Regions from separate parts of the Streptomyces tatrensis genome, predicted to be linked through region 1. Evidence: predicted binding sites of a transcription regulator. Region 1 holds the regulator's gene; the other holds the start of a gene.
What was found. The regulator HspR, encoded in region 1, represses chaperone genes until heat shock. The targets are predictions, from matches to a motif close to TTGAGNNNNNNNNNCTCAA.

Region 1 (14,759 bases):
CCTGCTGGTGGGGGAGTCCGGCAAGGTGCCCTCCAGCGGGCACTTCGTCTTCTACAACAACCTGAAGAGCCCCGACGGCTCCGTCGAGCACACCGGAGACAACCTCACCGGTGAGGGCGAGGGCGACGACGAGGTCGTCAAGGTCGACCTGGCCGCCGTCCCGGCGGACATCCAGAAGATCGTCTTCCCGGTCTCCATCCACGACGCGGAGACCCGCGGCCACAGCTTCGGCCAGGTCCGCAACGCCTTCATCCGCGTCGTCAATCAGGCCGGCGGCGCCGAACTCGCCCGCTACGACCTCTCCGAGGACGCGGCCACCGAGACCGCGATGATCTTCGGTGAGCTCTACCGTAACGGCGACGAGTGGAAGTTCCGCGCAGTCGGCCAGGGCTACGCCTCCGGCCTGACCGGGATCGTCGCCGACTTCGGCGTCTGACGGAGCACGCGAGCCGGGGCGGACTGGACTTCCGGTCCGCCCCGGCTCCTCGCCCTCCAGGGCACTGCCGGTCCGCTTGCTCCCCGGTCTCGTCACCTTGCTCGTAAACGGTGCGCCCGTACTTGTGCAGGTGAGTGGTGGGGCTGCGACTGCTGCGGCTGAACCGAGCGCTACGCCAACCGGCGCTTTGGGAAAGCGAATTACCGCACCGACGCCGGATTGTGGTGCGGGTCACGCGGAATGGGTCTCGCGATGCGAGACGCGCTCCCGCTCGTGTGGTGCAAGTGGTGCACGAAAGGGCCTCCGGCCAGGGCATTTAGGTGAGTTGGGGCACGCGGAGGGCACGGCAAGGCCGGATAGGTCTAGACAACGAAGAAGGCCCAGGTCGCCGACCTGGGCCTTCTTGCAAGAGCGGATGACGGGAATCGAACCCGCGCTATAAGCTTGGGAAGCTCATGTTCTACCATTAAACTACATCCGCGCAGTGATCCAGTTGCCTGGAGCGCTATCGTTTCTCACCCTACCCCATGATCTACCCCTGGTGAATTCGTCCCGGGAGTGGTGTCGCGTGCGGGGTGCACGGAGGGTCGTGGGGGCGGGAGTTGGGGCGTACCTTGTGTGTGCGGAGCGGCGGCTGGAGTGGGTCTTGTTCATCCCCTAATGTGGCGATTCATCGCAGTACGGCTGGTTGGGGAAAGGGACTCGATGGAGCACACCGTCGTCCGTTGTGCCGAAGGGCACGTATTCAGCACCGCTTCGTTCCCGCTGCAGCACCTCGGTGCCGGCCGGATCGGGCCGGGGCGGCTCCTGCGGTGTCCGCGCTGTGCGCGGCTGCGGCATGCCGTGCCCGTGGGAGCGGCGCCGAAGCGGTAGACACCGGCGCGCGGGGTTCCGCCTCGATTGGGGCGGCCCGCGCGCTCTGCGTATCCTCGGGTCCGTGCTTCTCTCTGATAAAGACATCCGGGCCGAGATCGACAGCGGACGGGTTCGCATCGACCCGTTCGACGAGTCGATGGTGCAGCCCTCCAGCATCGATGTGCGTCTCGACCGGTTCTTCCGGGTCTTCGAGAATCACCGCTACGCCCACATCGACCCCGCCACCGAGCAGAGCGATCTGACCCGGATGGTCGAGCCGGACGGTGACGAGGCGTTCATCCTCCACCCGGGCGAGTTCGTACTCGCGTCGACCTACGAGGTCATCTCGCTGCCCGACGACATCGCCTCCAGACTGGAGGGGAAGTCCAGTCTTGGCCGGCTGGGGCTGGTGACCCACTCGACCGCCGGGTTCATCGACCCGGGGTTCTCCGGGCACGTGACGCTGGAGCTGTCGAACCTCGCCACTCTGCCGATCAAGCTCTGGCCGGGTATGAAGATCGGACAGCTGTGTCTGTTCCGGCTCAGCTCGCCCGCTGAGTTCCCGTACGGGAGCGAGCGGTACGGATCGCGGTACCAGGGCCAGCGCGGCCCGACGGCCTCGCGGTCCTTCCAGAACTTCCACCGGACCCAGGTGAGGCACGAGGCATGAGCGACGGAGTGAGTGACGGAGTGAGTGGCGGAGTGCGCGAGAACCTTGATTACGAGGGATTCGGGCGGGCCGTGCGTGAGCTGGCGCAGACCATCGCCGACGACGGCTACGAGCCCGACATCATCCTGAGCATCGCCCGCGGCGGAGTGTTCGTCGCCGGCGGGCTGGCGTACGCGCTCGACTGCAAGAACATCCATCTCGTGAACGTCGAGTTCTACACCGGGGTGGGCACCACCCTGGAGATGCCGGTCATGCTGGCTCCCGTGCCCGAGGCGATCGACTTCACCGCCAAGAAGGTGCTGATCGCCGACGACGTCGCCGATACGGGGAAGACGCTCAAGCTCGTCCACGACTTCTGTCTCGGGCACGTCGCCGAGGTCCGGTCCGCCGTGATCTACGAGAAGTCCCACTCGCTCGTGAAGTGCGAGTACGTGTGGAAGAAGACCGACGAGTGGGTCAACTTCCCCTGGTCGGTCGAACCGCCCGTCGTGAAGCGTGAGGGACAGGTTCTCGACGCCTGAGATCCATCCGTCATGTGGAAGAGGGGCCCGTCGCGCGGTGCGCGGCGGGCCCCTCCGTGTTTGTGCGTGTGTGCGTGTGCGGGCGGGCGGGCGTGCGTTAGATCGTGCCCAGTTTGATGATCGACAGCAGGGCGATCAGCTGGATCGCCGACGCGCCCAGGGCCTTCGGCCACGGCAGGTCGTGCGATTTGCTGATCAGGGCGGTGAAGAGTGCGCCGGCCGCCACCCAGGTGGCCCAGCCCAGGATCTGGACGAGCATGTTGTCGCCGCCGAGGAACATGGCGAACAGCAGGCGCGGTACGTCCGTCAGGCTCATGACCAGCATCGACAGGCCCACCGTGGGCTGCCACGCCCCGTCGCCGCCCAGCTGGCGGGCCAGCGTGTGGGTGACGGCGCCGAGGATCAGGCCGCAGATGACGAAGGCCACGCCCGCCGAGAGCACGATCGGGAAGGCGTTGGGGAGGGTGGCGTTGATGACGTCGTTGCGGGTGTCGTCGAGGCCGAAGACCGCGAGCAGCCCGTAGAGGAACGTCACGATCAGCGCCGGCCCCCAGACGGCGTAGTCGCGCATCTGCAGGAAGGTCTGGCCCGGGCGCGTCACGATGCCCCGGAGCAGTTCCTTCCACGGCAGCCGCGGACCGACGGGGGCGGCGGCCTGGGCCGCGCCCGCCTGGTAGGTCCCGCCCTGGGTGTACGCGTACGGGTCCTCGCCGATGGAGAAGGCCTGGGTGTAGCCCGGAGAGTCGCTCGGACCGCCGGCTCCCTGGCCCTGGCCCGGGCCGGGGGGATGGCCGTAGCCGTATCCCTGGCCTTGGCCCTGGCCGGCGTTGCCGCCGTGCGGGTCGAAGTATTCGGGCTCGCCGTGGCCCCCGGGAGCGGCCTGCTGGGGCCACTGCTGGGGTGCGTAGGGCTGCTGGCCGTACGGCGGCGGCGCCTGGGGCGCCTGCTGCGAGCCGTACGGCTGCTGCCGCGGGGGTTGTTGCGGGGTGCGGTTGTTGTCCCGGCCGCGTCCGATCCTGAATCCAGCCACGTGATCGAAAGTACCCGCTCCCGGGCGGCCGGGTGGCCGGGCCGGGGGAAGAAGTCCCCTTTGCGGCTGAGCTGTGACATCCCCTAGGGGGTACCTGGAGGGCCTTCTCGGGGTGAGCTCGGGGTGGGTGCGGGGCGGATCCGGGGCGAGTTCCGGGTGGGTTACGTGGCTGCGCGGCAGTCTGCTGATTCCTGTTACATCTCCGACGGAATACGGACATACCGGCTCCGTAGCTTCGTAGACGTAGTCACCGCCACGAAGCACGAACGAGCACGAGAAGAGCCCCGTCATGCGAAGCCCGCACCGTCGCACCACCCTCCGTACCGCCGCCGTCGTGGCCGGTGCGGCCGCCGTCCTCGCCCTTCCGGTGGGGTCCGCCTTCGCGGATTCCGCGGCGGTGGGGGCGGGGGTAGGGGTAGGGGCAGGGGCAGGGGACCAGCAGGTCCTGCCCGGCGTCGAGCAGCCGTCCGTGGACCCGCAGGGCCCGCAGGATCCGGTGGACCCGCGGGTGCCGCAGGTGGAACCGACCGTGCCGCCCACCACTCCGCCGACCACTCCGCCCGTGACGCCTTCGGTCCGGGACTACGTCACGACCGTGAAGCTGGCCGACGGATCGGTCGCCAAGATCTACAAGTTCGGCGACGGTCACTTCGAGGCCGACATCTTCGCCGGCGGCACCAAGCTGGACACCCTGGTCAGCAAGGACGGCAAGCCCGCCTACGGGCAGAACAACGGGCTGCACGTGGCCCTCCAGCCGAACGGCACCGTCACCTCGTGGGTCGAGGGCGCGACCAAGCCGGTCGAGAAGCCGAAGCCGGTGGAGAAGCCGAAGCCGGTGGAGGAGAACTCCGTTCAGGTCGCCATGCCCGACGGGCGCAACGCGCGGCTGATCGACGGCCCGAACGGCAAGCGCGTCGAGCTCTCGATGCCGAACGGGAACCTCCTCGGCACGATCGACCTGAAGCACCCGACCGCGACGAACGACGGCTGGACGTACAAGCTCGTCCAGGACGGCAAGCGCGTGAAGTTCGTCGTCATCGACGGCAAGAGCGGTGGGAACAGCTGGGTCTACGAGTTCGGCAGCGGCAAGCTGATCGAGACCTACAAGGTCGCCAAGGACGTCAAGGGCGGGGCGAAGGACGCCAAGTCCGTCAAGCCGGTCAAGCCCGTCGGCAAGGTCGAGAAGAAGGCCGTCGAGCGGGTCGTGCCCAAGGGCGGAGTGAAGGCGGGCGCCGAAGGCATGGTCCCGGTGGCGGCGGAGGCCGACGCGTCGCAGACCCCGCTGCTGCTGGCCGCCGGCGGGGGCATGGCCGCGGTGGGTGCGGCCGGGCTGGGCTTCGCGATGCTGCGTCGCAGCCGGAGCGAGCGGTCCTGACCCCGCCGTCCGCGTTCCGCCGGGGTGGGGAGCTTTCCCCCACCCCGCCCCTTCCCGAAACCGGGGCTGCGCCCCGGACCCCGGCCCCGTAACCCGGAACGGCCCGCCCCCACAGGGGACGGGCCGTTCCGGCGTACGTGTTCCGTGCCGCGCGGGCTACTTCGCCTCGGCGTCGGTCTCCGGCTCCGCCGGGGTCTCCGCCTTCGGCTCGGGCGTCTCGGCCTCGGCCTTGGCCTCCGCCGCCGGCTGGGCCTCCGGCTCCGGCTTCGCCTCGGCCTCCGCCTTCGGCGCGGGCGCCTTGGCCTCAGCGACCGGCTCGGGCTTCGCCGCCTCGACCACCGGCTTCGCCTCGACCACCGGCTTCGCCTCGACCACCGGCTCCGGCTTGGCCTCAGCCACCGGCTTGGCCTCAGCCACCGGCTTGGCCTCAGCCACCGGCTTGGCCTCAGCCACCGGCTTGGCCTCAGCCACCGGCTTGGCCTCAGCCACCGGCTTGGCCTCAGCCACCGGCTTGGCCTCAGCCACCGGCTTCGCCTCAGCCACCGGCTTCGCCTCAACCACCGGCTCCGCCACCGCCTCCGGCTCCGGCTCCTCCACCGGCTCCGGTGTCTTCACCGAGTCCAGCAGCAGCTGCGCCACGTCCACCACCGTGACGTGTTCCTTCGCCTGGCCGTCGTTCTTCTTGCCGTTGATCGAGTCGGTGAGCATGACGAGGCAGAAGGGGCAGGCGGTGGAGACGATGTCCGGGTTCAGGGACAGGGCCTCCTCGACGCGCTCGTTGTTGATGCGCTTGCCGATCCGCTCCTCCATCCACATCCGCGCGCCACCCGCGCCACAGCAGAAGCCCCGCTCCTTGTGGCGGTGCATCTCCTGCTGGCGCAGGCCCGGCACGGCCGACATGATCTCGCGCGGCGGCGTGTAGACCTTGTTGTGGCGGCCCAGGTAGCACGGGTCGTGGTACGTGATCAGCCCGTCGACCGGGGTCACCGGCGTGAGGCGGCCCTCGTCGATCAGGTGCTGCAGCAGCTGCGTGTGGTGGATGACCTCGTACTCGCCGCCCAGCTGCGGGTACTCGTTCGCGATGGTGTTGAAGCAGTGCGGGCAGGTGGAGACGATCCGCTTCGCCGACTTCGGCTTCTTGGTCGACTCGTCCTCGTCGTCCTCGCCGAACGCCATGTTCAGCATCGCGACGTTCTCCTGCGCGAGCTGCTGGAAGAGCGGCTCGTTGCCCAGGCGGCGCGGGGAGTCGCCCGTGCACTTCTCGTCGCCGCCCATGATCGCGAACTTGACGCCCGCGATGTTCAGCAGCTCGGCGAAGGCCTTCGTGGTCTTCTTCGCCCGGTCCTCGAGGGCGCCGGCGCAGCCGACCCAGTAGAGGTAGTCGAACTCGGAGAGGTCCTCCGCGTCCTTGCCGATGATCGGGACCTCGAAGTCCACCTCCTTGGTCCACTCGACGCGCTGCTTCTTCGCGAGGCCCCAGGGGTTGCCCTTCTTCTCCAGGTTCTTGAGCATCGTGCCCGCCTCGGAGGGGAAGGCCGACTCGATCATCACCTGGTAGCGCCGCATGTCGACGATGTGGTCGATGTGCTCGATGTCCACCGGGCACTGCTCGACGCACGCGCCGCAGCTCGTGCAGGACCACAGCACGTCGGGGTCGATGACCCCGTTCTCCTCGGCGGTGCCGATCAGCGGGCGCTCCGCCTCGGCCAGAGCCGCCGCCGGGACGTTGGCGAGCTGCTCCGGCGTCGCCTTCTCGTTGCCCTCCATGTCCTTGCCGCCGCCGGCCAGCAGGTACGGGGCCTTGGCGTGCGCGTGGTCGCGCAGCGACATGATCAGGAGCTTGGGGGAGAGGGGCTTGCCCGTGTTCCAGGCCGGGCACTGCGACTGGCAGCGGCCGCACTCCGTACACGTGGAGAAGTCGAGGATGCCCTTCCACGAGAACTGCTCGACCTGCGAGACGCCGAAGACGTCGTCCTCGCCCGGGTCTTCGAAGTCGATGACCTTGCCACCGCTGGTCATGGGCTGGAGCGCGCCCAGTGCGACCGCGCCGTCGGCGTTGCGCTTGAACCAGATGTTCGGGAAGCCGAGGAAGCGGTGCCAGGCGACACCCATGTTGGTGTTCAGCGAGACCACGATCATCCAGATCAGCGAGGTGCCGATCTTGATCATCGCGGTGAAGTAGATGGCGTTCTGCAGCGCGCCGAGCGACATGCCCTTGAAGGCCAGCACCAGCGGGTACGAGACGAAGTACGCCGGCTCGTACGAGTCCACGTGGTGGATCGCGCCTTCGAGGCCGCGCAGGCACAGGATCGCGAGGCCGATGGTCAGGATGATGTACTCGACGAAGTACGCCTGCCAGGCCTTCGAGCCCGCGAAGCGCGACTTGCGGCCGGCCCGCGAGGGCAGCGACGCGAGGCGGATCCCCATCAGGACGAGGATGCCGACCACGGTCATCAGGCCGATGAACTCGATGTAGAGCTCGAACGGCAGGAAGCCGCCGATGATCGGCAGCACCCAGTCGGCCCGGAAGAGCTGGCCGTACGCCTGCACCAGCGTCGGCGGCAGCGTCAGGAAGCCGATCGCGACGAACCAGTGCGCGAAGCCGACGAGGCCCCAGCGGTTCATCCGGCTGTGGCCGAGGAACTCCCGGGCAAGGGTGATCGTTCGGGATTTCGGGTCGTCCGTACGGCTGCCTGCCGGTACGGGCTGTCCGAGCTTCACGAAGCGGTAGATCTGCGCCACGGCTCGGGCGAGCAGCGCGACGCCGACCACGGTCAGGACCAGCGACACGATGATCGCGGCGAGTTGCATGGGAGGGCTCCTCGGGCGGCACTTACTAAGCGGTAACTTATCCAGTCAAGGCTTGAGGTTACCCAGTCCCGACGCCGCAATGTAGCCGAGCGCGCGGTGATCTGCGTCGCTCGCCCCCGCGGTGAGCGGGCCGCGTCCGCGCCGCGTCCCCGTCCGGCCGCCGCACGGCCCCGCCTCAGAGCCGTCCGTGCCGCCAGGCCGCCCGCGGGGTCTGCGCGAGGATCGCCAGGTCCATTCCAAGCCAGTGGTTCTCCACATAGTGCCGGTCCAGCAGGTCCATCTCCTCCCACGGCAGGTCCGAACGTGCGCTCACCTGCCACAGCCCGGTCATCCCGGGCCGTACGAGGAGCCGCTCGGGCCGGTCCGACGCGCTGTGTCCGGGGCGCGGCCCGACCAGCGACATCTCGCCCCGCACCACGTTGAGCAGCTGCGGCAGCCGGTCCAGCGAGCACCGCTCCAGCGCCGCCCCGGCCCGCCCCTTGCCCACCCGCAGCCGCCACGCCCGGTAGGGCCGCCCGGCCAGGCCCGCAGCCGGCTCGCTCACGAGGACGCCCGCGCCCTGGGTCGCGTACAGCAGGGCGGCGATCAGCAGCAGCGGTACGAGGAGCACCCCGATCAGGAGCACCGCTCCGGCGAGGTCGAGCACCCGCTTGGCCGATGGCCTGGCCGGCCATGGCCCTGGCCGGGCGGGGAGGCGTAGCAGCAGAGGCATGTCTGCACCGTGCCGCAAGCCTCCGGCGGCGGTGGGGTGCCGCGCGGCCGTGGTGCCCCGTTCGGGTGCGGCTCCGCCGCAGGGGCTCCGCCCCGGACCCCGCGCCTCAAACGCCGGCGGGGCTGGATTTTGCCTGCGGCGGCCTGTCGGCGCGGCGAGGTGCGGCCCGGACGTCGCGTGCACGGAACTCCGAGTGCGTGGAGCGCCGCATGATTGCGCGTAAGGGTGGCCTAAAGATTGAGTCCCCTCGACTCACCTCTGTTGACACCGACGGAGCGGTGCGGCACTCTTGAGTCTGTTCCACTCAAGTCAGCTGGAGGAATCAAAATGGCACGTGCGGTCGGCATCGACCTGGGCACCACTAACTCCGTCGTCAGCGTTCTGGAAGGCGGCGAGCCCACCGTCATCACCAACGCCGAGGGCGCCAGGACCACGCCGTCCGTCGTCGCCTTCGCCAAGAACGGCGAGGTCCTCGTCGGCGAGGTGGCCAAGCGCCAGGCGGTCACGAACGTGGACCGGACCATCCGCTCCGTCAAGCGCCACATGGGCACTGACTGGAAGATCAACCTGGATGGCAAGGACTTCAACCCGCAGCAGATGAGCGCCTTCATCCTGCAGAAGCTGAAGCGCGACGCCGAGGCGTACCTGGGCGAGAAGGTCACGGACGCGGTCATCACCGTCCCGGCCTACTTCAACGACTCCGAGCGCCAGGCGACGAAGGAGGCCGGCGAGATCGCGGGCCTGAACGTCCTGCGTATTGTCAACGAGCCGACTGCCGCCGCCCTGGCCTACGGCCTCGACAAGGACGACCAGACCATTCTCGTCTTCGACCTCGGTGGCGGCACCTTCGACGTGTCGCTCCTCGAGATCGGCGACGGCGTCGTCGAGGTCAAGGCGACCAACGGTGACAACCACCTCGGTGGCGACGACTGGGACCAGCGCGTCGTCGACTACCTGGTGAAGCAGTTCCAGAACGGCCACGGCGTCGACCTGTCCAAGGACAAGATGGCGCTCCAGCGCCTGCGCGAGGCCGCCGAGAAGGCGAAGATCGAGCTGTCCTCCTCCACGGAGACCTCGATCAACCTGCCCTACATCACGGCTTCCGCCGAGGGCCCGCTGCACCTGGACGAGAAGCTCACGCGCTCGCAGTTCCAGCAGCTCACCGCGGACCTGCTCGACCGCTGCAAGGCCCCGTTCCACAACGTCATCAAGGACGCGGGCATCAACCTGTCCGAGATCGACCACGTGGTCCTGGTCGGCGGCTCCACCCGCATGCCGGCCGTCGCCGAGCTCGTCAAGGAGCTCACCGGCGGTCAGGACGCCAACAAGGGCGTCAACCCGGACGAGGTCGTCGCCCTCGGCGCGACCCTCCAGGCGGGCGTTCTCAAGGGTGAGGTCAAGGACGTCCTGCTCCTCGACGTGACCCCGCTGTCTCTTGGTATCGAAACCAAGGGCGGCATCATGACCAAGCTCATCGAGCGCAACACCACGATCCCGACCAAGCGGTCCGAGATCTTCACGACGGCCGAGGACAACCAGCCGTCCGTGCAGATCCAGGTCTACCAGGGCGAGCGCGAGATCGCGGCGTACAACAAGAAGCTCGGCATGTTCGAGCTGACCGGCCTGCCGCCGGCCCCGCGTGGCGTCCCGCAGATCGAGGTCTCCTTCGACATCGACGCGAACGGCATCATGCACGTCACTGCCAAGGACCTGGGCACTGGCAAGGAGCAGAAGATGACCGTCACCGGCGGCTCTTCCCTCGCCAAGGACGAGGTCGACCGCATGCGCCAGGAGGCCGAGCAGTACGCGGACGAGGACTCCCGTCGCAAGGAGGCGGCCGAGTCCCGCAACCAGGGCGAGCAGCTCGTCTACCAGACGGAGAAGTTCGTCAAGGACAACGAGGACAAGGTCCCGGCCGACGTCAAGGACGAGGTCGAGGCCTCCATCGCCGAGCTGAAGGAAAAGCTCAAGGGCGAGGACGCCGCCGAGATCCGCACCGCGACCGAGAAGCTCGGCGCCGTCAGCCAGAAGCTCGGCCAGGCGATCTACGCCGACGCCGGTGCCCAGGCCGCCGGTGGCGCGCCGACCGGTGACGCCGGCCAGGCCGACGCCAACGACGACGTCGTCGACGCCGAGATCGTGGACGACGAGAAGCCGAAGGGCGGCGCTGCCTGATGTCGGAGGAGACCCCGGGCTTCGACGAGAAGCCCGAAGTCCCCGCCGACGCCGCGCCTGACGACGACGCCGCCGAGTCGAAGGCCGCAGCTTCCTCCAAGGAGGAGGCCGCGGCCCCGGCCGGGGACTCCGCAGCAGCACCGGATGTCGCTCTCCTGGCTCAGCTGGACCAGGCCCGTACCGCGCTCGGCGAGCGCACCGGGGACCTCCAGCGGCTCCAGGCGGAGTACCAGAACTACCGCCGCCGGGTGGAGCGGGACCGGATCGCCGTCAAGGAGATCGCGGTCGCGTCCCTCCTGACGGAACTCCTCCCGACCCTGGACGACATCGGCCGGGCGCGGGAACATGGCGAGCTGGTCGGCGGCTTCAAGTCGGTGGCCGAATCGCTGGAGACCGCCGCGGCGAAGATGGGCCTGCAGCAGTTCGGCAAGGAGGGCGAGCCCTTCGACCCGACGATCCACGAGGCCCTGATGCACTCGTACGCGCCGGACGTCACCGAGGACACCTGCGTGGCGATCCTGCAGCCGGGGTACCGCATCGGCGAGCGTACGATCCGTCCCGCGCGGGTCGCGGTGGCCGAGCCCCAGCCGGGCGCGGCGCCGAAGTCCGAGGCGGCGGAAGCCGCGTCGGACTCGTCGGACCCGTCGGGCAAGGACGCGGATGCCCCCGACAAGGGCTGAAGCTGCTGAGCCCTTCGCACGACGTGTAGGACAAGAAGAAGTGCGAGAGGAGGGACACCGGGGATGAGCACGAAGGACTTCGTCGAGAAGGACTACTACAAGGTCCTCGGTGTCCCGAAGGACGCCACCGAGGCCGAGATCAAGAAGGCGTACCGGAAGCTTGCCCGCGAGTTCCACCCGGACGCCAACAAGGGCGACGCCTCGGCCGAGGAGCGCTTCAAGGAGATCTCCGAGGCGAACGACATCCTCGGCGACGCCAAGAAGCGCAAGGAGTACGACGAGGCCCGCGCCCTGTTCGGCAACGGGGGCTTCCGCCCCGGTCCGGGCGGGGGCGGCGGCTCGTTCAACTTCGACCTCGGCGACCTCTTCGGAGGCCAGCAGCAGGGCGGCGCGGCCGGCGGTTTCGGCGGCGGCGGTCTGGGCGACGTCTTCGGCGGCCTCTTCAACCGCGGCGGCGCCGGCGCGGGTACGGGCACCCGTACCCAGCCGCGCCGCGGCCAGGACATCGAATCGGAGGTCACCCTCTCCTTCACGGAGGCGGTGGACGGGGCCACGGTCCCGCTCCGGATGTCCTCGCAGTCTCCCTGCAAGGCCTGTTCGGGCACCGGCGACAAGAACGGCACGCCCCGCGTGTGCCCGACCTGCGTCGGCACCGGCCAGGTCTCGCGCGGCAGCGGCGGCGGCTTCTCGCTGACCGACCCCTGCGCGGACTGCAAGGGCCGAGGCCTCATCGCCGAGACCCCCTGCGACATCTGCAAGGGCAGCGGGCGGGCCCGCAGTTCCCGGACCATGCAGGTCCGGATCCCGGCGGGGGTCTCCGACTCCCAGCGGATCCGGCTGCGCGGCAAGGGAGCTCCGGGCGAGCGCGGCGGCCCGGCCGGCGATCTGTACGTGGTCGTGCACGTGGACGCGCACCCGGTCTTCGGCCGCAAGGACGACAACCTCACGGTGACCGTTCCGGTGACCTTCGCGGAGGCGGCGCTGGGAGCCGACATCAAGGTCCCGACCTTGAACGGCCCCTCGGTGACGCTGAAGCTGCCCCCGGGCACCCCGGGCGGCCGCACGATGCGGGCCCGCGGCAAGGGAGCGGTCCGCAAGGACGGCACCCGCGGCGACCTGCTGGTGACGGTGGAGGTCGCGGTCCCGACCGAGCTGAACGACAAGGCCCGCGAGGCCATGGAGCTGTACCGCGAGGCGACGGAGTCCGAGGACCCGCGTTCCGCGTTGTTCGAGTCCGCGAAGGGAGCATGACATGGACGGCCGCCGTAGGAGCCACTACCAGCTCACCGATGAGACCCCGGTCTACGTGATCTCGGTGGCCGCCCAGCTCTCTGGCCTGCATCCGCAGACCCTGCGCCAGTACGACCGCCTCGGCCTGGTCTCCCCGGGCCGTACGGCCGGACGCGGCCGGCGCTACTCGGCCCGTGACATCGAGCTGCTCCGCACGGTGCAGGCGCTGTCCCAGGAAGAGGGCATCAACCTGGCGGGCATCAAGCGGATCATCGAGCTGGAGAACCAGGTCGCCGCGCTCCAGCAGCGCGTGGCCGAGCTCTCGACGGCCGTCGACGGCGCCGCCGCCGTCCTGCGGCAGCGCGAGGCCCAGGTGCACGCCTCGTACCGGCGCGACCTGGTCCCGTACCAGGCTCCGCAGCCGGGCAGTGCCCTGGTCGTCTGGCGGCCGGCGCCGAAGCGCCCGCTGGACTGAGCGGGCCCCTACCAGGACCCGTACGCCGGTAGGACGTCGGCAGGCACCACGTACGCGGGCCCCGCCCGGACCCTTCCGAAGGGCCTGGGCGGGGCCTCTGCGCGTGTCCGCCGACCGCATCCGGCCCGGCATCCGCCCACTTCGCGTCCGCGTCCGTCAGCGCGGCTCCGCCGGCCCCTCGGCGTCTCCGGGGCCCGAGTCGTGCAGGATGCCGGATTCGGCGATGAGGTAGCCCAGCTGGGCCCTGCTGCCGCTGCCCAGGGAGGTGGCCAGTTTGGCGATGTGCGCGCGGCAGGTGCGCACGTTCATGCCCAGCCGCCGGGCGATGGCCTCGTCGACGTGCCCCTCGATGAGGAGGTGGGCGATGGTGCGCTGCACTCCGGAGATCCCGTCCGGGCTGTGCGTGTACGTGACCTTGTCGTTCAGCGGTACGGCCCTGCGCCACAGCTGCTCGAAGACCTTGATGAGGTACTCGATCAGCCCGGGGTGCCGCAGTTCCAGGGCCACCCGCCGGTCGTGACTCGCGGGGATGAAGGCCACCGTCCGGTCGAAGATCATGAGACGCTCGATCAGCTCCTCCAGTGTGCGGATCTCCACCTTGCCCGTGGAGATCCTGTCCACGTAGGCGAGCGTGCCCTGGCTGTGCCGCACGGTGTGCTGGTAGAGCGTACGGATCTTCACCCCGCGGTCGATCATCGGCGAGGCGCGCTCGAGGGACTGGCTGAGACTGAACGTCGGCCGGGCGCCACCCGGCTGGACGGTCAGGGCCTCGGTGTGACACTCGGCGGTGGCCAGGTCGATGGCGGCGTTGATCTGGTCGAGTCCCTCCAGCACCGTGATGGCGTGGGTGTTGGCGGGGCTCTGGGCGCTGAGGGCGAGGAAGGGCTCGAAGGCGTCGGTGAGATCCACGGCGGTTCGCCTGCGGTCCTGGATCTCGCGCTCGATCGGGTGGAGCCGTTGGGCGAGTGCGATGGACGGGGGAACCGCGCGCAGTTGGTTCGCGTCGTCCGGGTCGGGGCGCAGCAGAGCGAATTCGAGCAGGCAGGGGGCGTTCTTGACTTCGCCGCGGGCGATGCGGCCGGCGCTCAGGGCCGCTGCGTAGAGCCGGGTTCCCTCGACGCACATCTCCGTGACGGGGTGGTGATGCGTCAGGTTTGTTGTACTTTGCGGCAAATCTCCACCCCCCAGGGTCCTGAACATGTAAGAACATGATGCATCGTCCCTGTGGCACTGACGTGCCTGAATGAGCCATCGTCTGTCAGTGCGGGGGAGAAGATTCCATCAAGTGAGGACGAAGCCGACCATGTATAAGAGAATGCTTCGCTCGGCGCTTGCCGTTGTTTTCTCCGTCGTCGCGATCTTTGGGGCAGTCGTCGCCGTCAACGGGGACACGGGAAGCACGGATACCAGTGCGAGTTCGCCCGTCGAGAAGAAGGCCGAGAACGACTTCGGCTGGGAAACCATCCCTGCGCGGGTTTCCTGATGACCCCCGACGACCACGGATTCCGCCGTGAGATGGCATCGGCCTACCGCTCCGGCTGGCAATTCATCGATCTCACCAGTGCCATCCCCTACGCCGGCGACTCGCTGAAGGTCACCCTCTTCGGCCAGCCGATCATCGTGGTGCGGGAAGAGGACGAGGACGTCCGCGCCTACCGCTGTCTGCGCCGTCCCCGAGGCGCTCCGCAGCCCGTCCGCTGCGAGATCCGGTACGGCATGGTCTTCGTCAATCTGGACCAGCGTGATCATCAACTTTTCGAGCCCGAATCCGCCGCCACCCCCCGCAGTG
Region 2 (14,759 bases), 1.2 Mb from region 1:
GCGCGGCCGCCCGCTCCGCGATCTCGGGGATCACCGCCGCCCGCTCCAGGTTGATGCAGACCAGGGTCGGGACGGCGTCCAGCAGGGACAGGATCTCGGTGAGCTCCGGCTCGGGGAAGGCCAGCGAACCCGAGTGGAAGAAGGACTCGAAGACGTTCGTGCGCGGCTCGTGCGGGGTGCGCAGCCGCAGCACCGCCAGGTCCGCCTCGGCCGGGTCGGACACGACGTCCCCGTACGCCGCCGCGACGTCCGCGTCCACGTCCTTGACGTACAGCTTCGGCCGGCCGGAGACCGGCAGGGTCCGCCCGGTGTTGGTGAGCACCGTCAGGGAGCGCCGCTGGGCCGCGGCGCCGGCCGCCGCGAAGTCGGCGCGGCCGACGGTCTCGGCCGCCGCGTCCGGGTCCACGTACGGGTTCTCGAACAGGCCGAGGACGAACTTCTCGCGCAGCAGCCGGCGTACGGAGTCATCGATCCGGGCCTCGGGGACCCGGCCCGAGCGGACCAGCTCCACGATGACCTCGGGGCACTGCTCGCCGCCGAACTGGTCGGAACCAGCCTCCAGCGAGCGGGCCGCGCGCTCGGCGGTGCTCAGGTGCTCCAGGCCCCAGGCGCGGGCCGGGTGCGGCTCGCCGAAGATCACCGAGTCCGTGATCAGGCCCCAGTCGGTGCACACGATGCCCTGGAAGCCGAGCTCCTCGCGGAGCAGGCCCGTGACGACGCCCTTGTTGAAGCCGAAGCCGACCTCTTCCCAGTCGGTGCCGATGGGCTGGCCGTAGTACGGCATCATCTGCGAGCAGCCGGCCGCGATGGCCGCCTTGAACGGCTCCAGGTGGTGCTCGCGCATCCCGCCCGGGTAGATCTGCTCCTTGCCGTGCGCGAAGTGCGGGTCCTCGCCGTCCTTCTGCGGGCCGCCGCCGGGGAAGTGCTTGACCATCGCGGAGACCGAGGCCGCGCCGAGGGTCTCGCCCTGCAGGCCCCGTACGTAGGCCTGGACGAGCTCGCCGGTCAGCTTCGCGTCCGAGCCGAAGGTGCCCGACTGGCGGGCCCAGCGCGGCTCCGTGGCCAGGTCGATCTGCGGGTGCAGGGCGACGCGGAAGCCGACGGAGAGGTACTCGCGCCGCATGATGTCGGCGAACTCGAAGACCAGCTCCGGGTCGCCGATCGCGGCGAGGCCGATCGCCTCGGGCCAGGCGGAGAAGGCGCCGGCGTTGAAGGAGGCGCCGACGTTGTCGGTGAAGGAGTGCCGGGGGTCGGTGGACAGGGTCACCGGGATGCCGAGGCGGGTGCCGGCGGCCATCTCCTGGACGGCGTTCTGCCAGGTCGCCATCTCGCGGGCGCCGTAGCTGCCGAGGAGGTTGAAGTGGGTGAGGGAGCGGCCCTCGATCAGCTCGGGGGTGGTGAAGGGGAGGATCGAGCCGTCGGTCTCGGTGACCGGGGTGCCGTCCGGGTTCATCATCAGCATGGAGTGGAAGAGCTGGCCGGCCTTCTCCTCCAGCGTCATGCGGGAGAGCAGGTCCTCGACGCGGTCGTCGACGGGGAGGGCGGCGTCCCGGTAGGGGAGGGGGGTGGCGGGGCCGGTGGGGGTGCTCGGGGTGGCGTTCATGGCAGGGCTCCTGGGAGGGGTGGTTGCGCGGGAGGTCGCATGGAAGCGGGTGTGGAATCCCTGGATTGCCGGGCCGTCGGCAGGAGCCGAGGCTCGGCGATCACTCATTCGAGGGAGGCGTTGGGGTTTCGGGGAACGATGCGGGCTGTGGCTCTACGTTGGCGTGGTGACGACATCTGGAGCAGCGACAGCGGAGGGGACCGGGTGTGCCCGGTTCACCTTTCGGCTCCGTGCGTCGTCGACGGTTCTTGCCTTGCTGGTGGCGGAGTGGGACCGGTGCAGGTGGGTCTGGAACGAGTGCGTGAACAAGTCGAAGCAGGTCCACGCCGTGAACCGGGCACGCCCGGAGGGCGCGGAAAAGCGGACCTGTGGTCCGGCGCAGCTCGACCGGATGCTGACCGAGGCCCGTACCCAGACGCTGTGGCTGCGGGAAGGGGCGAGTGTTCCGCAGCAGCAGTTGATTCGGGATTTCGGGAAGTCCCGGGCGAAGGCGCAGAAGGACATCAAGGACCGGCTGCCGATGCGGCAGCGGGCCGGAATGCCCCGCTGGAAGAAGAAACGCGATACGGATCCGAGCCTCAACTACACGAAGCGCGGCTTCCGGTTGAAGGACGGACGCCTGCATCTGGCGGGCGGGATCGTCCTCACGGTGGTGTGGTCGCGAGATCTCCCCGCCGATCCGTCGTCGGTTCGGGTCTACCGGGACGGTCTCGGCCATTGGTACTGCTCGTTCGTCGTTCCCATGCAGGCCGAACCTCTGCCCGCTACTGGTGCGGTGATCGGCATCGACTGGGGCGTGGCCGAGACCGCGACCACCACCAGCGACGCCCATGACCTCCCGCACCTGGAGCACGGCCAGAAGGCTGCTGTGAGGCTGGCCCGATACCAGCGAATGATGGCCCGCCGCCGTGCCCCGAAGGGCAAGAAGCAGTCCACGGGCTATCAACAGGCCCGGCGACAAGCCGCGAAGCTGCACAAGAAGGTCGCCCGGCAGCGGCAGGACACCGGCCGAAAATGGGCCAAGCGCGTGGTCCGCGACTACGACGCCCTGGCCGTCGAGGACTTCCGCCCCAGGTTCCTCGCCAAATCCAGCATGGCGAGGAAGTCCGCTGACGCCGCCATCGGCGCCACCAAGACAGCCTTGATTGAGATGGGCCGCAAGCACGGCCGGACCGTGCACCTGGTACACCCCGCGTACACCACGATGGACTGCGCGCACTGCGAAGCGAGAGCCAAGCACGCACTGCCGCTGGGGGTACGCACCTACACCTGCACCGCATGCGGAACCCAGTCCCCACGGGACAAGAACTCCGCACGCGTGATGCTCATCCGGGCAGGTCTGAACCCGGTCGGCGCCGAGAGTGGAAGACCCGACGAACCGCCGGTTCGTCAGGCAGCTTGAGCCGAAAATCCCCACGGATACCTGAAGGAGAGACCCCTCCCCCTCAGGCCGGGGAGCATTCAACTGACCGAGCGGATCAGCTGGACGAGCGCGGCGCCGACGGCCGCCGCGATGCCGCCGACGAGGAAGTGCGCTTCCGGGGTCCTGCGTGAGCGGCATGGGGGCTCCAACGTCTCCGCGTCGGCCTCGTCGCCGACCGGGCGGTTTCACCGTAGGCGTGAAAACCATGCACCCACTAGGTTTTCGTGGAGTGACCTGGATCACTCCCTCGGGATGGCCGGAAACGGTCGGGTTTAGGGTGGTCCGCATGGCACAGGACAAGGGCCGAACGGCCCCCAAGGCGGCGGCCGCCCGGGGCGGCTACGCGGTGGGCGACGCCCGTCGCCAGAAGATCCTCGACACCGCCGTCGAGCACTTCGCGCAGTGGGGCTTCCACGCCTCCTCGCTCGCCCGGATCGCCAACGACTGCGGGATCACCCAGGGCGGGCTGCTGCACCACTTCCGCGGCAAGGAGGACCTGCTGCTGTCCGTCCTGGCGCAGAGCGAGCAGCACGACGTCGAGCGGCTCTTCGCCGGGTCCGCCGAGGAGGTCGCCTCGGTCGCCGTGCACTTCGCCGCCGTGGTCGCCCTCGCCGAGGACAACGCCCGCCGGCCGGGTCTCGTACGGATGTACAACACGCTGGTCGGCGAGTCCGGGAACCCGGGCCACCCCGCGCACGCCTACTTCCGGCAGCGCTACGACCGGGTCCTCGGCTACAGCGTCGACCTGCTCCGGGCGGGCGTGGCGCGCGGCGAGGTCCGGCCGGACACGGACTGCGAGGCCGTCGGCCGCGAGACCATCGCGGTGATGGACGGGTTCCAGATCCAGTGGGTGCTGGACCCGCAGGGCGTGGACATGGCGGTCCTGCTGCGCGGGTACCTGGACCGGCGGCTACGGGAGATCACGGTGGCGGGGACGGGGCTGTGACGGGGCGGTAGGGGCGGTGGGGCGGCTGGGGGTGGTGCCTGGTCCGCTGGTCCTGTGCGGGCTGCGCGTTTCAGCGCGGCTCGAAGGGCGGCAGGGCGCTCAGCACCCCTGTCAGGGGGCGCGGCAGCGTGGTCTGGGCGGCGGCGACCTCGTAGCCGCCGTGCCGGAAGGCGTACGTGAACGCGTCGGCGGCCGGCTGGTCGGGGAACGAGACCCGCGGCAGGCGCGGGAAGTCCGCCTCCCGGAGCGCGGTGCGCAGTTTCGTGAGGGCGGCAGCCGAGAGCTTGCCGCGGTCCACCGTCTCGGCCTTCGCGTTGAGCCGGAGGAACGATCCGTCACCCTTGATGATCAAGGTGTGGATCCTTCCGGTGATGCCGCCGCTGCGGGTCACCGCGACGAGGGTGTCACCGGAGGTGGGCGCCGAGGCGCTGGGCGCGGGCGCGGGAGCGGAGGTGCTGGGCGCGGGCCGCGGGGCGGGACCGGTCGTGCCGGTGCCCGGGGCCGGGCTCTGGCCGGCGCTCTGACCGGGGGACGGCGTCCCCGGGGCGTCGCCCGTCGCCGTGCCGGACGGGGCGCCGCTCGCGGCGGGGCCGGTACCGGTCCCCGTGCTCGCGTTCGGTGGCGGTGAGGCGGCACCCTCGTTCGATCCGCCGGAGGAGCAACCGCCCAAGCCCGCCACCACGGCCAGCGCCACGGCCGCCGTCGCCAAGCCCACTCGCCCACCACGTGCTCGCACGCCCCACCCCCGCAGGTATCCGGCTCGAACCCCGAGTATGGAGTCAGCACCACCCGCACGGATAGCACCCGGAGGCCGACATCCGCCGCTTCGCCCCTTGGCGCTGGCTGCCGCCGCTCACCGCCCTCGCGCTCGGCCTCTGGGGCCTGGCGCGGGGCGGCTCCATGTGGCGCGACGAGTCCGTCACGTGGCAGGTCGCGCACCGGCCGCTCGGACAGCTCTGGGAACTGCTCGGCCAGGTCGACGCCGTACACGGCCTCTACTACCTGCTGATGCACGCGGTCTTCGCGGCAACGGGCACCACCGCCCCCGACTCCGGCCTCTGGGGCCTCTGGACCCTGCGCCTCCCCTCGGTGGCCGCCACCGCCCTCGCCGCGTCGGGCGTGGCCGCGGTGGCCCACCACCTGACGACCACGGCACTGCGCGGCGGGGCCAGGGGGCAGGATCCCGGTGCAGGCGGCCCCGGCCGGTCCGATCGGCCCGGGCGGGTCGCGTTGTTGGCCGGGGTCGGGTACGCGTTGTTGCCGCCCGTGCAGATGTACGCCCAGGAGGGGCGCTCGTACGCGCTCGTCGCCGCGGCCGTCGTCTGGGCCACGTACCTGATGCTGCGCGAGCGCTGGGTCGCCTACGCCGTCGTGCTCGTGCTGGGGTGCTGGCTGCACGAGTTCGCCGTACTGGCGCTGCCCGCGCACGCGTTCGCCGCCCGGCGCTCCCGCGGCTGGCGGCTCGCCGCCGGGGCCGTGGTGGTCGCGCTGCTGCCGCTCGCCCTGGTCAGCGCGCGGCAGGCGCAGCAGCAGCTGGGCTGGCTCGGGCGGCCGAGCTGGCAGGACTGGGCGGCGTACGGGGTCCTCGCGGCCGCCTCGCTGCTCCTGGCCCGGGGAGCCGCGCGGGAACTCGTACGGGTCGCCCTGCCGCTGGCGCTGGTGCCCCCCGGGCTGTTGCTCGCGATCTCGCTGGTGCACCCCTGGTACGTGGACCGGTACGTCCTCTACGCCCTCGCCGGCCTCGCCCTCCTCGTGGGCGCCCGGCTCGCCACGGCGCGGGGCTGGTGGGTGTGGCCGCTGGTCGGAGCCCTGCTCGTCCCGGTCGGATTCTGGTCCGCGTGGCTGCGTACCCCCGAGAGCCGCAAGGACGACGCGCGGGCCGTCGCGGCGGCCGTCGGCGCGCTCGCGCGCCCGGGCGACGCGGTGCTGTTCCTCCCCTCGCGGCGGCGCGAATGGCTGCTGTCCTCGCCGGACACCTACGGATCCCTCCGCGACCTCGCCCTGTCCCGCACCCCGGCGGCTTCGCGGAGCCTCCAGGGCGTGGAGCGGACTCCGGAGGAGATCCAGGCGGCCCTGCTGGACCCGGCCGTCGACCGGGTGGTCGCCCTGCTCGACCCGGTGGGGCAGCCGGTGGACGGCTACCCGGCCGAGGCGGTGAAACGCCAGACGCTGGTCTCCTCCTTCGACCTGTGCTCCGTGACGGACGTCCGCGGCGCCCGCGTGGCCCTCTTCGCCCGACCGGGCAACTGCCCGTAGCCCCGGCGCGGCTGCGGCTGCGGCTCCGCTCCCGGCCCGGCCGCCGTCCGCTCCCCGGCCCCTCGCGTGCGCCTCCTGTCCGCCGCCCGGCTGCCCGGCGCGGACCCGTTCCCGGACCGGGAGTTGCCCCCGGACCCTGACGCGGACGCGGACGCGGACGCGGACGGGGACCGGGACCTGGACACGGACCGGACCCGTTCCCGGACCGGGGCCCCTTCCCGGCCCGCTGTTCGGTGTCCCCTACCCGCCCTTCCACCGTTCCCCGGGCCGGCCCGGACCTGAAAGACCGGGACTGCGCCCCTGGATCCGGAAGACCCGGGGCTGCGCCCCGGATCCGGGAGCCTTGGGGCTGCGCCCCCGGGCCCGGGAGGTTCGGGGCTGGGCCCCTGGACCCGGGAGGTTCGGGGCTGCGCCCCCAGGCCCGGAAGCCTTGGGGCTTCGCCCCCCGGCCCCGTGCCTTGAACGCCGGCGGGGCTGGGTTCTGGATCCGGCCGGGCTGGGTTGGGTTCGGGCTCGGCAGGGCCGGGTCGGGCCCACTCGTCTGCCACGTGCACGGCGTACCCGAGGATGGGCGGCGGGCCGCCGACCTCGTCGGGGGTCGCCTACTTCTGCCGGAGGTGCCCCTTGGACGCAGTTCACTCCCATCCCCGTTCCCTCACTCCGCCCGGCTCCCTCGTCGGTGGCGACTGGCTCGCGGAGCGCATCGGCATGCCCGGGCTCGTCGTCTTCGACGCCTCCGTCGGGGCGTACCGCGACACGGGCCGGCGGATTCCGGGGGCCCGTCCCTTCGACCTCGACGGCGCGCTGTCCGACCACACCGCCGCCGCCCCGCACACCATGCCCGGCCCCGCCGCCTTCGCCGAGGCGATGCGCGCCCTCGGCGTCGACGACACCAGCACGGTCGTCGCGTACGACGGCGCCGGGATCTACTCCAGCGCCCGCGCCTGGTGGATGCTGCGCGCCATGGGCTTCGACCGGGTCGCCGTCCTCGACGGCGGGCTGCCCGCGTGGCTCGCCGCCGGGCTGCCGGTGGAGGAGCGCCGGCCGGGGTACGGGGGCCCGCGCGGCTCCTTCACGGCACGGACCCGCGCCGGGCTGCTGGTGGACGCGGCCACCGTCTCGGCGGCCCTGGCCGATCCGGCCGCCGCGGTGCTCGACGCCCGGACCCGCGAACGCTTCGCCGGCACCGCCCCCGAACCCCGGCCGGGCCTGCGCGGCGGCCACATGGCGGGCGCGGTCAGCCTCCCCTTCGGCGAACTGCAGCGCCCCGACGGCCTGATGCGCCCCGCAGTCGAACTCCGTACCGCCTTCGGGGCGGCCGCGGGCGAGCGGGAGCGGCTGTACTTCAGTTGCGGTTCCGGGGTCACGGCCTGCGTGCTCGCCCTCGGCGCTGACCTCGCCGGGTACGGGGAACTCGCCGTGTACGACGGCTCCTGGAGCGAGTGGGGCATGTCCAACCCGGACCGGCCGGTCGTGCAGGGGAGTTAGGCCGCCCCTTCCCTTCCGGATCCTGCCCGGGCCGCCCGAATCCCGCCGCCCCGGCGGGGGTTAGCCCCACCCCGGATCCGGGCACCGGCCCCATGCCCCCCGCGGCGACGCACGGGCACGATCGAAACATGACAACGAAGCGCAGCGCCAAGGCCACCGTCACCGCCGCGTACACCGCCGCAGCCCTCGCCGCGGGGCTGCTGCTCACCGGCTGCTCCTTCGACTCGCTCGCCTCCCGGCGCGGACCGGAGAAGACGGCGAGCGCCGATGCCACGGTGGCCGAGACCGTCACGGCGGTCGAGGTGTCGGACACCGGCAGCGGATCCATCGAGGTGGTCGCCGGATCCGGTCCGGGCGTGACGGTCCGCCGCACCGTCCGGTACTACGGCGACACCGTGCCCGCGCCCGCCCAGCGGATCGCCGGCGGCGTCCTGACCCTCACCAACGGCGACTGCTCCGGCCGCTGCTCCGTCGACTACCGCCTGGAGGTACCGGCCTCCGCGACGGTCCGGGCCGAGAGCAGCAGCGGCCGCGTCACGGTGGCGGGGGTGGCCGCCGCGGACCTCACGACCTCCGCCGGCCCGGTCCGGGCGGACCGGATCGCCGGCCCGCTGAAGGTCCGTACGTCCTCGGGCTCGATCACCGCCGGGGAACTGTCCGGGACGGACGCGGACGCCCGCTCCGCCTCCGGCGACGTCCGCCTGGCCTTCACGAAGGCGCCGGCCTCGGTCGCCGTGGAAACCAGCTCGGGCGACGCCGAGGTGAAGGTCCCCGTGGCGCGGGCCCCCTACGCCCTCGACGTCTCCACCGACTCCGGCGAGCGGGAGATCGGCGTCCCCGCGGACCCGTCCGCGACCGCCCGCCTCGCCGTACGGACCTCGTCGGGCGACATCGTCATCTCGGCGGCCTGAGCCGCTTCCCGTCTGTCCGTCCGGGGCCTGACCTGGGTATTTCCGGCGATGTCACCGCCTGGCCGAGGCCCTCCCGCCCCTGTTCGCCCCCGGCGAACGGGTGTTGGGGAACACCAGGGGGCGCACATGCATTGAGTCGGCATAGCTCAACTTCACTGCCGGAGGGAAGATCATGGCTTCGACGTCCGTAACGCTCACCCTGCCCGTACTGCCGCTCGACGACGAGGTCGTACTGCCTGGGATGGTCGTTCCGCTGGACCTGTCCGACGCAGAAGTGCGGGGTGCCGTCGAGGCCGCTCAGGCCGCCGCCGCGGGGGACAAGCCGAAGGTGCTGCTCGTGCCGCGCATCGACGGGAAGTACGCCGCCACCGGCGTGCTCGGGACCGTCGAGCAGGTGGGGCGGCTGTCCGACGGGGACCCCGGGGCGCTGATCAGGGGGCGCGGCCGGGTCCGTATCGGGGCCGGGACGACCGGGCCCGGGGCCGCGCTCTGGGTCGAGGGCGAGAGCGTCGACGAGGGCGTTCCCGATCCGCTGCCCGGGGCCGTCACCGAGCTCGTCAAGGAGTACAAGGCGCTCGCCACGAGCTGGCTCAAGAAGCGCGGCGCCTGGCAGGTCGTGGACCGGGTGCAGCAGATCGAGGGGGTCGGGGCCCTCGCGGACAACTCCGGCTACTCCCCGTTCCTGACCGTCGAGCAGAAGGTGGAGCTCCTGGAGACGGCCGACCCCGTCGCCCGGCTGCGGCTCGCGGTCAAGGCCCTCAGCGACCACCTCGCCGAGCAGGACGTCGCCGAGTCCATCGCCAAGGACGTCCAGGACGGCGTCGACAAGGTCCAGCGCGAGTTCCTGCTCAAGCGGCAGCTCGACGCCGTGCGCAAGGAACTGCGCGAGCTCAGCGGAGAAAAGGAGGGCGAGGAGTCCGACGACTACCGCGCCCGCGTCGAGGCCGCCGACCTGCCCGAGAAGGTACGGGAAGCCGCCCTCAAGGAGGTCGACAAGCTGGAGCGCTCCAGCGACCAGTCCCCGGAGGGGTCCTGGATCCGCACCTGGCTGGACACCGTGCTCGAACTGCCCTGGAACGAGCGGACCGAGGACGAGTACGACATCCGGGGAGCCCGCGCCGTCCTGGACGCGGAGCACGCCGGACTGAGCGACGTGAAGGACCGGATCACCGAGTACCTGGCGGTGCGCAAGCGCCGCTCCGAGCGCGGGATGGGCGTCGTCGGCGGGCGCAGGGGCGGGGCCGTGCTGGCCCTGGTAGGCCCTCCCGGCGTCGGAAAGACCTCCCTCGGGGAGTCCGTGGCCCACGCCATGGGGCGCGAGTTCGTCCGCGTGGCCCTCGGCGGAGTCCGCGACGAGGCGGAGATCCGCGGGCACCGGCGTACGTACGTGGGCGCACTGCCCGGCCGGATCGTACGGGCGATCAAGGAGGCCGGGTCGATGAACCCGGTCGTCCTGCTCGACGAGATCGACAAGGTCGGCTCCGACTTCCGCGGAGACCCGGCGGCCGCACTGCTCGAAGTCCTCGACCCCGCCCAGAACCACACCTTCCGGGACCACTACCTGGAGGTGGAACTGGACCTGAGCGACGTGGTGTTCCTCGCCACCGCGAACGTGCTGGAGGCCATCCCCGAGGCCCTGGCCGACCGGATGGAGCTGGTCCGCCTCGACGGCTACACCGAGGACGAGAAGGTCGTCATCGCCCGCGACCACCTGCTGCCCCGGCAGCTGGAGCGCGCCGGCCTGGCCGCGGAGGAAGTGGTCCTGGAGGAGGACGCGCTGCGCAAGCTGGCCGGGGAGTACACCCGCGAGGCGGGCGTGCGCACCCTGGAGCGCTCCCTCGCCCGGCTGCTGCGCAAGGTGGCCTCCCAGCACGAACTGGGGGAGCGGGAGCTGCCGCTGCGGATCGGCGCCGACGACCTGCGGGCGCTCATCGGGCGGCCGCACCACGTACCGGAGTCCGCGCAGGACCCGGCCGAGCGGCGCACCGCGGTACCGGGCGTGGCCACCGGCCTCGCCGTGACCGGGGCGGGCGGCGACGTCCTGTTCGTCGAGGCCTCGCTGGCCGATCCGGAGACGGGCGGGGCCGGGCTCACGCTGACGGGCCAGCTCGGGGACGTGATGAAGGAGTCGGCGCAGATCGCGCTCAGCTTCCTGCGCTCGCACGGTGCCGAGCTGGAACTCCCCGTCGCCGACCTGAAGGACCGGGGCGTGCACATCCACTTCCCGGCCGGCGCGGTGCCCAAGGACGGTCCGAGCGCGGGCATCACGATGACGACGGCGCTGGCCTCGCTGCTGTCGGGCCGGCAGGTCCGCACGGACGTGGCCATGACCGGCGAGGTCTCGCTGACCGGGCGGGTGCTGCCGATCGGCGGGGTCAAGCAGAAGCTGCTGGCCGCGCACCGGGCCGGGCTGACCACCGTCATCATCCCGAAGCGGAACGAGGCCGATCTGGACGACGTTCCCGCCGAGGTGCTGGCAGGGCTGTCGGTGCATCCGGTGACGGACGTACGGCAGGTTCTGGAGCTGGCCCTGGCCGCGGACGAGGTCCCGGTGACCGCCGCGGCCTGATCGGAAGGTCACGTACCAGAGGTCACGTACCAGAGGTCACGTACCAGGGGCCCGGGGTCCCCCGCTCCGGCGGGGCCCCGGGTCCCCGGCGTACCCGCTGCGAAATACTGGTGGGCCACACACCAGAGAAGGAGCGGGCCTTGCACGGGACCGAAGACCAGGAGTTCCTTGCCCTGGAGCGGGAGCTGTCCGTCTTCCTCCGACGGGCCCGCGCCTCCTCGGGGGAGATGGCGCGCGAGCTGCACCCGGAGCTGGAACCGGCCGCGTACGGGCTCCTCGTGCGGCTGGAGGCGGCCGGCCGCCAGCGGGCGACCGAGCTCGCCGCGTACTTCGGGGTCGGCAAGGCCACGATGAGCCGGCAGCTGCGGGCCCTGGAGGTACTGGGCCTGCTGGCCCGCGAGCCGGACCCGGCCGACGGGCGGGCCTTCCTGGTCGGGCTCACCGAGGAGGGCCGGGAACGCTTCCTGCGGGTCCGGGGCGCCCGGCGCGAGCAGTACATGCGCAAGCTCGCGGACTGGGACCGCGGAGAAGTGGCGGAACTGGCCCGGCTCCTGAACCAGTTGAACGCGGGCGGGGAGTAGCAGCACCAGGGGTCGCCCGGCGGGGCGATGTGCCGGCCCCCGGCTCCTCCGGCCCCTACAGCTCCGCGTACGCCGCCGACGCGTCGTCGTGGCGCTTGCCGCGCCGGTGCGCCCGGCGCGGGTCCGACTCCACAGTGCGCACCCGGTCGATCAGCGACTGCGCGCCCTCCTTGCGCAGCACGGCCAGGCATTCGGCCCAGTCGCCCTCCCCGAACGTGTCCGTCCACCGGCTGGCCCCGTCCGTGAGCGCCGCCACCGCCCGCACCCGCGCGCGCGGCGTCCGCCCGGTCACCGCCCGGGCCGCCACCTCCGGGTCCGCGGCGGCGGTGAAGAAACCGCCCTCCGCGTTGCGCAGCAGGTCGGCGGAGGCGTGCGTACGCAGCTGCTCGCGCGGGATCCGGTCCAGCCGGTCGTCGAGGACCGCGCGCACCTCGCCACCGGGCGCTTCGAGGAGGAGTACGGAATCCGAGAGCACCAGGTGTTCGACCCAGGACCCGTCCCAGCGGACCACGACCACCGTGGCCTGCGGCGTCCGGACGTGAGAAAGGTCACACGTGTCGCGATGGGCGTCCGCGGTGGCGCGGATGGCCTCCGCCAGGACCCGGTCGAGGGGCATGTCCCGGCGCGATCCGGACAGTTCGGTCAATCGGCCGCCCAGCCGGGCCGCGAACCACGGCACTCCGTGCGCGCATCCGACCTCGCCCGGAGGCGGGGTGACCCCGTCGAGGGCGACCAGGACGCCGCCGCCCGAGGCGGGGATCGCGGCCGACAGCCAGTCCTCGTTGGGGCGTTCCGGGTTGCCGGGGGCCGAGGAGAGATCGATGCGCATACGGACATTCTGCCCGCGCGGGGCTCCGCGAGGGCGGGCGGGGTCCGGGAAGGTCCGTACCAAAGCGGGGCGGGTGGGGCGTCAAGGGGCCCCCGGCGTCGGCAGGGTGACCCGCGTCATGTGGGCGGGCATCCTGCCAAAAGCCGCATCGATCTTTCAACCACCCGTCCGCGGCGGGGCTCTGACAGCCGATCGCCGAGTTGGTCGCCCACTCTTCCGTGCTGTTCACTCCTTCGTGTGGCCGGGCGGGCGATGTGCGGCCCTCTTCCCAACTCACTGCGAGGGTCTGAAGCGGTGCGGCGGTACGGCACGGCGGTACAACGGAGGCGGGTGACCGTCTGCGGTGACCGGCCGTCACCCCGGCCCCGACAGGCAACGAGCACGAGCAGCACACGTAAACAGGATTGCGAGCACCGGTGCAGAAGAAGCGGCCTCGGAAGAACGGCACCGTCGCGAACGGCACCGCACCCGACGGCACCGCACCCGTCCGACGAGCCCCCGACGGCCCGGTCTCCGCGACCGCTCCCGCGGGGCGCCGCGTCCGCGTGCGCCGCAGGCTGGTCATCGGGGTCGCCGTGGCCGGGCTCGCCGTCCTCGCGGCGGGAGCGCCCGCCGTCCTGTCCGCCTCCGCGGACCTGAAGGACTCCCAGGAGCTGGTCACCCTCGCCGACCGGAGCCGGCAGACCCTCACCCTCGCCCACCTGCTCGGAGACGAGCGCGACGCCGTCACCGCGTACGTGGCCAAGGGCCGCCCCGGCGGCGTCCGGGGCAAGCAGGCCGCCGCGGTCCAGGCACGCGCCGCGGGCACCGACCGCCAGCTCGCCGAGGTCCAGGCCGACGCCGACGAGGAGCTGGCCCAGGCCCTCGGCCGGGTCGGCGCCGTCCGCACCGAGTCCATCGAGGGCAAGGACAGCGCCCTCACCGCCCACCAGGCCTACTCCGGAGTCATCGCCGAGCTCCTCGCGCCGAGCAGCCGGCTCGCCGAGCTGACCCCGCCGCGCGCCGCGGACGCCCTCGTCACCACCCGCCCGCTGGGCCCCCTCGGCCAGGCCGCGGAGCAGGCCTCCGCCACCCGCGGACTGCTGCTCGCCGCCCTGTCCGTGCCGGGCAGCGACCGGCAGCCGGGCAGCGCCTACGTGGACGAACTCGCCGCCGCCGCCCAGCGGGCGCGCGTACGGGAGCAGGGCGCGCTCGACGACTTCGCGCGGGCCGCACGGCCCGACGTCCGCCAGAGCCTCGCCGCCACCGTCACCGGACCCGAGGTCAAGACGGCCGACGACTACCTCGACCGGCTCACCGACCGGCCCTCCCTCTCGGCCGCCGACCGCAGGCTCGACCCCGGCACCGTCGGACCGGCCCTCACCGCCCGCGTCGACCGGATGCGCTCGGTCGAGGCCACCCTCGCCGGCCAGCGCGCCACCGCGCTCGCCGCGCTGCGCGACGACGACGTGACCGCGCTGGAGATCAAGCTCGCCTTCCTCGGCGTGCTGTTCCTCCTCACCCTCGGCATCTCCACCGCCGTCGCACGCTCCCTGACCCGCCCGCTGTCGGTCCTGCGGCGCGGCGCGGCACGGCTGGCGACGCCGGAGGGCTCGGTGCAGCCGGTCCGGTTCACGGGCCGCAACGACGAGTTCGCCGAGGTCGTGCGCCACCTCAACGCGGTGCGCGACCAGACGGTCTCCCTGCACACCCGGATCGCCGGCCTCGACGCCGACCGGACCCGCCTCATCGGCCGCAACGAGGCGCTCTCGGCCGGCCGGGAGGCGCTGGAGACGGAGCTCGCGCAGCTGCGGGCGGGGCTGGAAGAGCACCGCCGCATCATGTCGACCACGTCCGTATCGCTGTCCCTGCGGACCCTGGGGCTCGTCGAGCGCCAACTCGCCGTCATCGAGGAGCTGGAGTCCGAGGAGCCGGATCCGGACCGCCTCTCCACCCTCTTCAAGCTCGACCACCTGGCGACCGTGATGCGCCGCCACAACGAGAACCTGCTCGTCCTCGCCGGCCAGGAACACGGCCACGGGCAGGGTCTGCCGGTGCCGCTGGTCGACGTGATGCGGGCGGCGGTCAGCGAGATCGAGCGCTACGAGCGCGTCGACCTCGGGGTGCTGCCCTCGTACACGCAGGTCGCCGGGCACGCCGCCGACGACATCTCG

Region 2: the regulator HspR is predicted to act here: its motif matches at 8,759-8,777, upstream of lon (endopeptidase La).

What each region holds. Positions count from the first base shown of each region.
Region 1 covers NZ_JBMDLB010000011.1:5,126,783-5,141,541, forward strand. The annotation lists gene ACODT5_RS39285 (TerD family protein) at 1-436, shown strand, start outside; tRNA gene ACODT5_RS39290 (tRNA-Gly) at 847-917, opposite strand; gene dcd (dCTP deaminase) at 1,374-1,961, shown strand; gene ACODT5_RS39300 (phosphoribosyltransferase) at 1,958-2,482, shown strand; gene ACODT5_RS39305 (Yip1 family protein) at 2,580-3,512, opposite strand; gene ACODT5_RS39310 (hypothetical protein) at 3,802-4,887, shown strand; gene ACODT5_RS39315 (4Fe-4S dicluster domain-containing protein) at 5,044-7,698, opposite strand; gene ACODT5_RS39320 (sugar transferase) at 7,874-8,410, opposite strand; gene dnaK (molecular chaperone DnaK) at 8,738-10,585, shown strand; gene grpE (nucleotide exchange factor GrpE) at 10,585-11,265, shown strand; gene dnaJ (molecular chaperone DnaJ) at 11,329-12,516, shown strand; gene ACODT5_RS39340 (heat shock protein transcriptional repressor HspR) at 12,518-12,970, shown strand; gene ACODT5_RS39345 (helix-turn-helix transcriptional regulator) at 13,127-14,170, opposite strand; gene ACODT5_RS39350 (hypothetical protein) at 14,256-14,453, shown strand; gene ACODT5_RS39355 (Rieske (2Fe-2S) protein) at 14,453-14,759, shown strand, end outside.
Region 2 covers NZ_JBMDLB010000011.1:6,375,157-6,389,915, forward strand. The annotation lists gene ACODT5_RS45070 (glycoside hydrolase family 3 protein) at 1-1,603, opposite strand, end outside; gene ACODT5_RS45075 (RNA-guided endonuclease InsQ/TnpB family protein) at 1,767-3,005, shown strand; gene ACODT5_RS45080 (TetR/AcrR family transcriptional regulator) at 3,313-3,972, shown strand; gene ACODT5_RS45085 (hypothetical protein) at 4,043-4,687, opposite strand; gene ACODT5_RS45090 (hypothetical protein) at 4,873-6,228, shown strand; gene ACODT5_RS45095 (sulfurtransferase) at 6,853-7,716, shown strand; gene ACODT5_RS45100 (DUF4097 family beta strand repeat-containing protein) at 7,845-8,627, shown strand; gene lon (endopeptidase La) at 8,800-11,196, shown strand; gene ACODT5_RS45110 (MarR family winged helix-turn-helix transcriptional regulator) at 11,337-11,777, shown strand; gene ACODT5_RS45115 (protein phosphatase 2C domain-containing protein) at 11,833-12,606, opposite strand; gene ACODT5_RS45120 (sensor histidine kinase) at 13,023-14,759, shown strand, end outside.